DNA from 3 places in the Streptomyces sp. NPDC007905 genome. Region 3 is predicted to be linked to each of the others. Evidence: riboswitches for the same ligand, from Rfam matches in the RefSeq annotation. Region 3 holds a riboswitch; each other region holds the start of a gene.

Region 1 (3,268 bases), on a different contig from region 3:
GGTGCCCGGAGCGACCTGCCGGCGCTGCCCGTTGACGGAGATGTTCATGCCGGCTGCTCCACGAGTACGGCGCCGAAGCGCTTCGGCGTGAACGGGCGGGCCTCCTGAGGCAGCTCACCGCCGACCAGCAGCTCGGCCATGACGTCCCCGGTGACCGGCGTGAGCAGCACCCCGTTGCGGTAGTGCCCGGTGGCCAGCAGCAGCCCGTCGAGCCCGGAGGGGCCGAGCAGCGGCGCGTTGTCGGGGGAGCCGGGACGCAGACCCGCCCGGGTCTCGGTGAGGGGCAGCTCGGTGATCCCCGGCACCAGCTCATGGGCGTCGCGCAGCAGCTCGTAGACGCCGCCCGCGGTCACCGTCGTGTCCCAGCCCAGCTCCTCGCTGGTCGCGCCGACGACCAGCTCACCGTTCTCCCGGGGCACCAGGTAGACCTGGCTGCCGCGCACCACGGCCCGCACGGTGCGGCTCAGGAAGGGCGCGTACCGGCGCGGCACGGTCAGCCGCAGCACCTGTCCCTTCACCGGCCGTACGGGAGGCAGCACGTCGTCCGGGACGCCCGTCAGACGTCCGCTCAGGCTCCCGCCCGCCAGCACCACCTGACCCGCGCCCAGCCCGGTACCGTCCGCCGTGGTGATCCCGGCGGCCCGGTCCCCCGCGACGTCGAGCCGCTCGGCCCACGACCGGTGGAACACCACCCCGGCCCGCTCGCACGCGGTCACCAGGGCCGACGCCAGCCGCCGCGGGTCGATCTGGTGGTCGCCGTCGACCCGCAGCCCGCCGCGCACACCGGGCGCGAGCATGGGCTCCAGGCGCCGGCAGTCCCGCCCCGACAGCCACTCCGACTCCAGGCCCGAACGCTGCTGCAGCGCGTGCAGTTCGCGCAGATGCGCGCGGTCGTCGGCGTCGAGCGCGACGGCGAGCGTGCCGCTGCGCCGGTAGCCGAGGTCGTGTCCGGTCAGCTCGGTCAGCTCGGCCGCGAAGTCCGGGTAGCGGCGGGCGGATTCCATGTTCAGGGCGAGCAGCGTCTCCTCGCCGTAGTGCAGTTCGGTGACCGCGGCCAGCATCCCCGCCGCGACCCGCGCGGCCCCGCCACCGGGCTCCGGGTCCACCACGGCCGTGGCGAGCCCCCGCTGCGCGGCACGCCAGGCCGTGACCAGGCCGATGATTCCGCCCCCGATGACGAGGACGTCGGGTGTACGTGACGACATGGGCGTCCAGCCCCTCCCTTCGCCGGCATGACCCGGATCAGGTTCGTACGGTCGGAGGCCGCCAGCCTCCCTCTCAGCCCGGTGCGTCCGGGCTCCCGCGAGTGCTTGTACGGTGGCCACCCTAGCCCGCGGAGTACGTCGCCTGTAAGGGAGCCCCCGGCCATGACCCGCTCGCTCGACGGACTGGTCCTGGCCCCGGTGGCGGACCAGGCCCCAGGTCAGGTGGGTACGCGCACCCGGTTCGCGTACCACGAGAAGGACGGGGAGATCTGGGCCGAGTACGCCGGCGGCGACGTCGTACGCGGCCATCTGGTCGGCACCCGGGAGGGCGACCGGCTGGACTTCCGCTACGTGCAGCTCAAGCGGGACGGCACCACCTCCTCGGGGCACTGCGTGGCGACGGCCGTGGAACTGCCGGACGGGCGGGTGCGCGTGGAGGAGGCCTGGCGGTGGGAGTCGCAGCCGGGCGCCGGGACGAGCATTGTGGAACAGGTCACCGAGCACGCCCCCTGACTGACGTTTTGTCAGTTGTCTATGGTGATCGAGTGAGCGAGCAGACACCGCAACAGGGCACGTCACAGGGACGGCACGTGGTCGTCGTCGGCGCGGGCATGGCCGGGGTGCAGACCGCGGTCGCCCTGCGGGAGCAGGGCTTCACGGGCACCGTCACGCTGATCGGCGCCGAGCCCCACCAGCCGTACGACCGGCCGCCGCTGTCCAAGGCCGTGCTGCTCGGCACGGCCGAGGGCTCAGCCTTCGACATCGACTTCGAGGCCCTCGGTATCGAACTGCGGCTCGGCTGCGAGGCGCTGGGCGTGCGCCCCGGCGACCACGAGCTGGGCACCGAGGCGGGACCCGTCCCGTACGACGTCCTGGTGCTCGCCACGGGTGCCGAACCGATCCGGCTGCCGGGTGCCGAGGGCGTGCCCGGCGTGCACCTGCTGCGCACCCTGGACGACGCCGAACGGCTGCGGCCCGTGCTCGCCCGGCAGCACGACATCGTGGTCGTCGGCGCCGGCTGGATCGGCGCCGAGTTCGCCACGGCCGCCCGCGAGGCCGGCTGTGCCGTGACCGTCGTGGAGGCCGCCGACCGGCCGCTGGCCGGCGCCCTGCCCGCCGAGGTCGCCGCGCCGATGACCGTTTGGTACGCCGACAGCGGCGCCGAGCTGCGCACCCACGCGCGCGTGGAGCGCGTCGAGCCCGGCACGGTGGTGCTCGGCGACGGCACACGGCTGCCCGCGGGCGCCGTGGTGGTCGGCATCGGCGCCCGGCCGGCCACCGGCTGGCTGGCCGGTTCCGGCATCGAGCGGGGCGCGCACGGCGAGGTCGTGGCCGACGCCCACCTGCGGACCTCCGCCGAGGACGTGTACGCGGTCGGCGACTGCGCCTCCTTCCCCTCGGCCCGCTACGGCGCCCGGCTTCTGGTCCACCACTGGGACAACGCCCTGCAGGGCCCGCGCACGGTCGCCGCGAACATCCTGGGCGAGATCCCCATGGCCTACGACCCGGTGCCGTACTTCTGGTCGGAGCAGTTCGGCCGGTTCGTCCAGTACGCCGGCCACCACCCCGCGGCCGACCGCATGGTGTGGCGCGGCGACCCGGCGAGCCCGGCCTGGACCGTCTGCTGGCTGCGCGAGGACCGGCTGGTGGCTCTGCTGGCCGTGGGCAGGCCGCGCGATCTGGCCCAGGGCCGGCGGCTGATCGAGACCGGCCGGCGCATGGATCCCGAGGCCCTGACCGACCCGGCGCGGCCCCTGAAGGAAGCCACCGTCGGCTAGGCGCGTCCTCCCGCGTGGACCGGCCTGACTTCCGACTGTCAGTGGGGGATGGCAGGCTAGTTTCCGTGACCGAGATTGACGCAAAGATTGATGCTCTCGTCCCCGCCTGGCTCACTCTCCCCGATATCGCCGAAAAGTTCGGCGTCGAGGTGACGCGTGTGAGGCAGCTGGTCAAGGAGGGCCAGCTCATCGCCGTACGCCGAGGTGAGAACCGGGCGCTGCACGTCCCCGCCGCCTTCATCGACGGGGACAAGGTCGTCAAGGGCCTGACCGGGACCCTGACGC
Region 2 (3,268 bases), on a different contig from region 3:
TCCGCCAACGGCAGGTACACCCGGTTACCCGCGGCCGCGAACTCCTTCGACTTCTGGGCCATGCCCTCCTCGATCTCGGCCCGGCTGCCGCCGTGTTCGCGGCGGATGTCCTGCGAGATCTTCATGCTGCAGAACTTCGGCCCGCACATGGAGCAGAAGTGGGCCGTCTTGGCCGGCTCGGCCGGCAGCGTCTCGTCGTGGAACTCCCGTGCCGTGTCGGGGTCCAGGGCGAGGTTGAACTGGTCCTCCCACCGGAACTCGAAGCGGGCGTCGGACAGCGCGTCGTCCCACTCCTGCGCATCGGGGTGCCCCTTGGCGAGATCGGCGGCATGGGCGGCGATCTTGTAGGTGATGACGCCGGTCTTGACGTCGTCGCGGTTGGGCAGACCCAGGTGTTCCTTGGGCGTGACGTAGCAGAGCATCGCCGTACCCCACCAGGCGATCATCGCGGCGCCGATGCCGGAGGTGATGTGGTCGTACGCCGGCGCGATGTCCGTCGTCAGCGGGCCGAGCGTATAGAACGGAGCTTCATCGCAGATCTCCTGCTGAAGGTCGATGTTCTCCTTGATCTTGTGCATCGGGACGTGTCCCGGGCCCTCGATCATGGTCTGTACGTTGAAACGCTTCGCGATCCGGTTGAGTTCCCCGAGCGTGCGCAACTCCGCGAACTGCGCCTCGTCATTGGCGTCGGCGATCGAGCCGGGCCGGAGGCCGTCACCCAGCGAGTACGTGACGTCGTAGGCCGCGAGGATCTCGCAGAGTTCCTCGAAGTTCTCGTACAGGAACGATTCCTTGTGGTGCGCCAGGCACCACGCGGCCATGATGGAGCCGCCGCGCGAGACGATGCCGGTCTTGCGGTTGGCGGTGAGCGGCACGTACGGCAGGCGCACGCCCGCGTGGACGGTCATGTAGTCCACGCCCTGCTCGGCCTGCTCGATGACGGTGTCCTTGTAGATCTCCCAGGTCAGCTCCTCGGCCTTGCCGTCGACCTTCTCCAGCGCCTGGTAGAGCGGCACCGTGCCGATGGGTACGGGGGAGTTGCGCAGCACCCACTCTCGGGTGGTGTGGATGTTGCGACCGGTGGAGAGGTCCATGACCGTGTCGGCGCCCCAGCGGGTCGCCCAGGTCATCTTCTCGACCTCCTCCTCGATGGAGGACGTGACGGCGGAGTTGCCGATGTTGGCGTTGACCTTCACCAGGAACCGCTTGCCGATGATCATCGGCTCGATCTCCGGGTGGTTCACGTTGGCCGGAAGCACCGCTCGGCCCGCCGCGATCTCCTCGCGGACCACCTCGGGTGAAACGTTCTCCCGCAGGGCCACGAACTCCATCTCGGGCGTGACCTCGCCCCGGCGTGCGTACGCGAGCTGCGTGACCGCGTTGCCGTCACGGCCCCGGCGCGGCTGGCGCGGGCGCCCGGGGAAGACCGCGTCCAGGTTGCGCAGCCCGCCGCGGGGCGAGGTGTGCTTGATCCCGTCGTCCTCGGGGCGGACGGGGCGGCCCGCGTACTCCTCGGTGTCACCGCGGGCGATGATCCAGTTCTCCCGCAGCGGCGACAGGCCCCTACGGACATCCGTTTCGACGAGTGGATCGGTGTACGGGCCCGACGTGTCGTACAGCGTGACCGACTGCCCGTTGGTGAGGTGCACCTGACGGACCGGCACGCGCAGGTCGGGGCGCGTGCCCTCGACGTACGCCTTGTGCCAGCCGATGGACTTCCCGGCCCCCTGGGACGTCTCGTCCTGAACGGAGGCAGGCGTGCGTGCGTCCTTGTTGGTCATGAGACCTACTCCCTACGCCGGCATTACCCGGTAACAGGTTCGGCGGTCGACGCAGCGGTTTCCGTCCGCCGATGTGTCCCGTGAAACCTCGTTCCACGTGAAACATCGCGAATACGGAGGTCAGCGCCCTCTCAGCCCGGTGCTCCGAGCTCCCGCGTGTGCAAAGGTGGCTCCACGCTAGCGTCAATTCGGGCGCGGTGAACAGAGGGCCTCTACCGTTCTTGCGATGATCGGGCGGTGACCAGGATGGAGCAGTACCCGTACCCACCGCCCGAGCCGCCGCGCGGTGGCGACTCCGGACAGGGCGGTGGACACGGCCATGACGGCCACGCATCCGGGGGTGGGCCGGTGCAGGCCCCCCACCACAACAGTGGTGCAGCCCATACCCACGTGCCGGGGCACCCTGGCCAGGGCAACGGCCGTGACCCCGGGCATGCTCAGGGGCACGGGCACACCCACGACTCCAGTACCGGCGACGGCCACGGCCATCCGCAAGACCGGAGTCCGGGCGGCGGCCACGCGCACGGTCACAGTCACAGCCATGGACCCGCCGCGCCTGTCTCGAAGCATCTACGCAAGGTCATCGCTGCGATCCTGATCCCGTTCACGGCAGCGGTCGTGGTCGGCCTGGTGCTGCTGTGGCCCGGGGGAGCTCCGCCGCACCAGCGCACCGGCGTCGGCTTCGACCGCCAGACGCAGCAGGCCACGGTCACCAAGGTGGTCGAGGTGAGCTGCAAGTCGGTGAACGCCTCGGGGGACACCCCGACCGGCGACATCTCCACCGCCGAGGGCAACTCGGCGCAGCAGGAGGCGAAGGGCAGCTGCAAGAAGGCCACGGTCCGGGTCGACACCGGTAAGGACCAGGGCCGTACGTTCACCGAGATCGTGCAGCCGGACCAGCCACGGCAGTTGCACCGGGGCGAGAAGGTCGTGGTCGCCTATGAGCCCTCGGCCCCCAAGGACCTGCAGTACTCCGTCACCGATGTGAACCGTACGTTCCCGATGGCACTGCTGGCGGGGATCTTCGCGCTCGCCGTCGTGGTGGTGGGCCGGCTGCGCGGTGTCATGGCGCTGGTCGCACTGGCCGTGAGCTTCCTGGTGCTCACTCTGTTCATCCTGCCGGCGATCCTGCAGGGATCGAATCCGCTGCTGGTGGCCGTCGTCGGGGCAAGCGCCATCATGCTCATCGCGCTCTACATGTGCCATGGGTTGTCGGCCCGTACGTCGGTCGCGGTGCTCGGCACGCTCTGCTCCCTTCTGCTGATCGGCATCCTCGGCTCGGAGTTCATCGACTGGGCCGTGCTCACCGGCAACACGGACGACAACACGGGTCTGATCCACGGCCTGTATCCGTCGATCGACATGAGCGGTCTGCTGCTGGCCGGGGTCATCATCGGTTCACTGGGTGTCCTGGACGATGTGACGGTGACACAGACGTCGGCGGTCTGGGAACTGCACGAGGCCAATCCGGCGATGGGCTGGCGCGG
Region 3 (3,268 bases):
TCAAAGTTGAGCCCTTCCGCCGTTTCATGGGCAGGCTCGGAGATGAAGAGAAAGGTGGTTGTGGCGGCCAGGGCTGCTCCGGCCTTGTCCTTGGTCGGCTTAGAGTCGCTTGTCACGAGGCGGCTGTATCGAGTGGTCGGGCGGTGCGCAAGATCCGCGGCGCCCTGTCCGCCGGCCTCTCCGCCCCAGCCGCTCCGCCTGGTCCATGGCTGCGCTGACGACCAGCGTCACAGGCCATTGGCCTTCCCACCGGCGCCCCGGTCACTGTTACGAGAAGGGGCCAAGCGGACACCGTCGAGCACATGGGCAGGGAGAATGGCCCCATCGGCTGGGCCGTCTGTGGGCCGTCCGCGGGCGATCAGTGACGACCGGTGACGGCCAGGAATGACAGTCGGCCGAAGCGTGAGCCGCAGGTCACCCAAGTGGATCTGCGACACTGGTACCACCATGCCCAAGCCCGGAGAACTCACTTTCGTCGCCCCGCGCGGAGCCAAGAAGCCGCCGCGGCATCTCGCCGACCTCACGCCCGCCGAGCGCAAGGACGCCGTGGCCGAGATCGGTGAGAAGCCGTTCCGTGCCAAGCAGCTCTCGCAGCACTACTTCGCGCGGTACGCGCACGACCCCGAGCAGTGGACCGACATCCCGGCCGGCTCGCGGGACAGGCTGCGCGAGGCGCTGCTGCCGGAGCTGATGACCGTCGTACGGCATCTGTCGACCGACCAGGGGACGACGCGCAAGACGCTGTGGCGGCTGTTCGACGGGACGCTGGTCGAGTCCGTGCTGATGCGGTACCCGGACCGGGTCACCATGTGCATCAGCTCGCAGGCGGGGTGCGGGATGAACTGCCCGTTCTGCGCCACCGGACAGGCCGGTCTCGACCGGAATCTGTCCACCGCCGAGATCGTCCATCAGATCGTCGACGGTATGCGGGCCCTGCGGGACGGGGAGGTGCCCGGTGGACCGGCGCGGCTTTCCAACATCGTCTTCATGGGGATGGGGGAGCCGCTCGCCAACTACAAGCGGGTCGTGGGCGCCATTCGGGCGCTCACCGATCCCGCGCCGGACGGGCTCGGGCTCTCGCAGCGGGGCATCACCGTGTCGACGGTCGGGCTCGTGCCCGCCATTCACCGGCTCTCCGACGAGGGCTTCAAGTGCCGGCTCGCGATCTCCCTGCACGCGCCCGACGACGAGCTGCGCGACACCCTCGTCCCCGTGAACACGCGGTGGAAGGTGCGCGAGGTGCTGGACGCCGGGTTCGAGTACGTGGAGAAGTCCGGACGCCGGCTGTCCATCGAGTACGCGCTGATCCGTGACATCAACGACCAGGCCTGGCGCGGCGACCGGCTCGGGCGGCTACTCAAGGGCAAGCCCGTGCACGTCAACCTGATTCCGCTGAACCCGACGCCGGGGTCGCAGTGGACCGCGTCGCGGCCCGAGGACGAGAAGGCGTTCGTGGAGGCCATCGCCGCCCATGGTGTGCCTGTCACCGTCCGGGACACCCGGGGGCAGGAGATCGACGGGGCGTGTGGTCAGCTCGCGGCCACCGAGCGGTAATCTGACCACGTCCACATATCTTTATATTCCGACAGGGGAGCGCCACAGCGCTGAGAGTGCGGCAACCGGGCCGCAGACCCTCTGAACCTCGCCCAGGTCATTCTGGGTAGGAAGTTCGGTCACCACTCAAGCTGTTGCGCCCTGCCCGGGCCTCCCTCGCGGAGCCCGGGCAGGGCCGCGTCTCTTCCTGGCCAACCCCAGGAGGACATCCAGTGCACAACAAGACCTTCGTGGCCGCGGCGGTCGGGCTCGGCCTCGTCACCGTGTCCGCCCTGACCGGGTGCGGGTCGACGGACGCCAAGGGGTCCACGGACTCCAAGACCGTGACCCTGGTCAGCCACGACTCGTGGGCCGTCTCCAAGAAGGTACTCAAGGACTTCGAGAAGCAGTCCGGGTACAAGGTCAGGGTCCTCAAGAGCGGCGATGCCGGTCAGGCCGTCAACAAGGCGGTCCTGACCAAGGACAACCCGCAGGGCGACGTTTTCTTCGGCGTGGACAACACCCTGCTGTCCCGGGCCCTCGACAACGGTCTGTTCCAGCCGTACGAGGCGAAGGGGCTCGGCGCGGTCGGTGCCCAGTACCAGCTGGACCAGGGCAAGCACCGCGTCACGCCGATCGACTTCGGCGACATCTGCGTCAACTACGACAAGGCCTACTTCAGTGCGCACAAGCTGACGCCGCCGCAGACCTTCGCCGATCTGGCCAAGCCCGAGTACAAGAACCTCCTCGTCACCGAGAACGCCGCCACCTCCTCGCCGGGCCTCGGCTTCCTGCTCGGCAGCGCCGCGCAGTACGGCGACCACGGCTGGCCGGACTACTGGAAGAAGCTCAAGGCCAACGGCGTCAAGGTCGTCGACGGCTGGGAGCAGGCCTACTACCAGGAGTTCTCCGGCTCATCCGAGGGCAAGAAGGCGGGCGGCGACCGGCCGCTCGTGGTGTCGTACGCCTCCTCCCCGCCCGCCGAGGTGATCTACGCCAAGAAGCGGCCCAGCACCGCCCCGACCGGCGTGGCGACCGGTACCTGCTTCCGGCAGATCGAGTTCGCCGGGCTGCTGAGCAACGCGCAGAACACCAAGGGCGGCAAGGCGTTCATCGACTTCCTGCTCTCCAAGGAGTTCCAGCAGGACATGCCGTTGAAAATGTTCGTGTACCCGGTGGTGAAGGGCGCCGCGGTGCCCGCCGAGTTCACCAAGTACGGGCCGGTGGCCAAGAACCCCGAGACCATGGCCCCCGGCAAGATCGCCGCCAACCGTGATCAGTGGGTCAAGTCGTGGACGTCGCTCGTACTGAAGTAGCCCCCCGCAAGGGCGGCCGCACGGGGAGCGCGGCGCGGCTCGGGCTCATGGCCCTGCCCGTCGCGTTCTTCGCGGTGTTCTTCGCCTGGCCGGTAGCCGCGATCGTCGCGCGCGGGCTGAAGGTGGACGGCGCCTGGCAGTTCGGGCGGATGGCGGACATCGTCACACAGCCGGACATCCGGCACGTGCTGTGGTTCACCACCTGGCAGGCCCTCGCCTCCACCGTGCTCACCCTGGTGTTCGCGCTGCCCGCCGCCTACGTCTTCGCCCGCCTCGACTTCCCGGGCAAGCAGTTGCTGCGGGCTGTCGTCACGGTCCCGTTCGTGCTGCCGACCGTCGTGGTCGGTGCGGCGTTCCTGGCGTTGGTCGGGCGCGGCGGGCTGCTGGACGAGCTGTGGGGCGTACGGCTGGACACCACG

The links. Region 3 has a riboswitch for thiamine pyrophosphate ahead of ACFZDC_RS20670 (thiamine ABC transporter substrate-binding protein). Riboswitches for the same ligand answer to the same signal wherever they lie in the genome.
Region 1: it holds a riboswitch for thiamine pyrophosphate, as region 3 does, so the genes downstream of both, thiO (glycine oxidase ThiO) here and ACFZDC_RS20670 (thiamine ABC transporter substrate-binding protein) in region 3, are expected to answer to the same signal.
Region 2: it holds a riboswitch for thiamine pyrophosphate, as region 3 does, so the genes downstream of both, thiC (phosphomethylpyrimidine synthase ThiC) here and ACFZDC_RS20670 (thiamine ABC transporter substrate-binding protein) in region 3, are expected to answer to the same signal.

The regions. Positions count from the first base shown of each region.
Region 1 covers NZ_JBIBKS010000020.1:157,584-160,851, reverse strand. Annotated here, with positions in the region: gene thiS (sulfur carrier protein ThiS) at 1-48, opposite strand, end outside; gene thiO (glycine oxidase ThiO) at 45-1,205, opposite strand; TPP riboswitch at 1,203-1,314, opposite strand; gene ACFZDC_RS31170 (hypothetical protein) at 1,368-1,718, shown strand; gene ACFZDC_RS31165 (FAD-dependent oxidoreductase) at 1,751-2,983, shown strand; gene ACFZDC_RS31160 (Rv2175c family DNA-binding protein) at 3,049-3,268, shown strand, end outside.
Region 2 covers NZ_JBIBKS010000002.1:143,435-146,702, forward strand. Annotated here, with positions in the region: gene thiC (phosphomethylpyrimidine synthase ThiC) at 1-1,781, opposite strand, end outside; TPP riboswitch at 1,774-1,947, opposite strand; gene ACFZDC_RS04315 (YibE/F family protein) at 2,019-3,268, shown strand, end outside.
Region 3 covers NZ_JBIBKS010000011.1:62,665-65,932, reverse strand. Annotated here, with positions in the region: gene rlmN (23S rRNA (adenine(2503)-C(2))-methyltransferase RlmN) at 448-1,554, shown strand; TPP riboswitch at 1,578-1,685, shown strand; gene ACFZDC_RS20670 (thiamine ABC transporter substrate-binding protein) at 1,767-2,849, shown strand; gene ACFZDC_RS20665 (ABC transporter permease subunit) at 2,897-3,268, shown strand, end outside.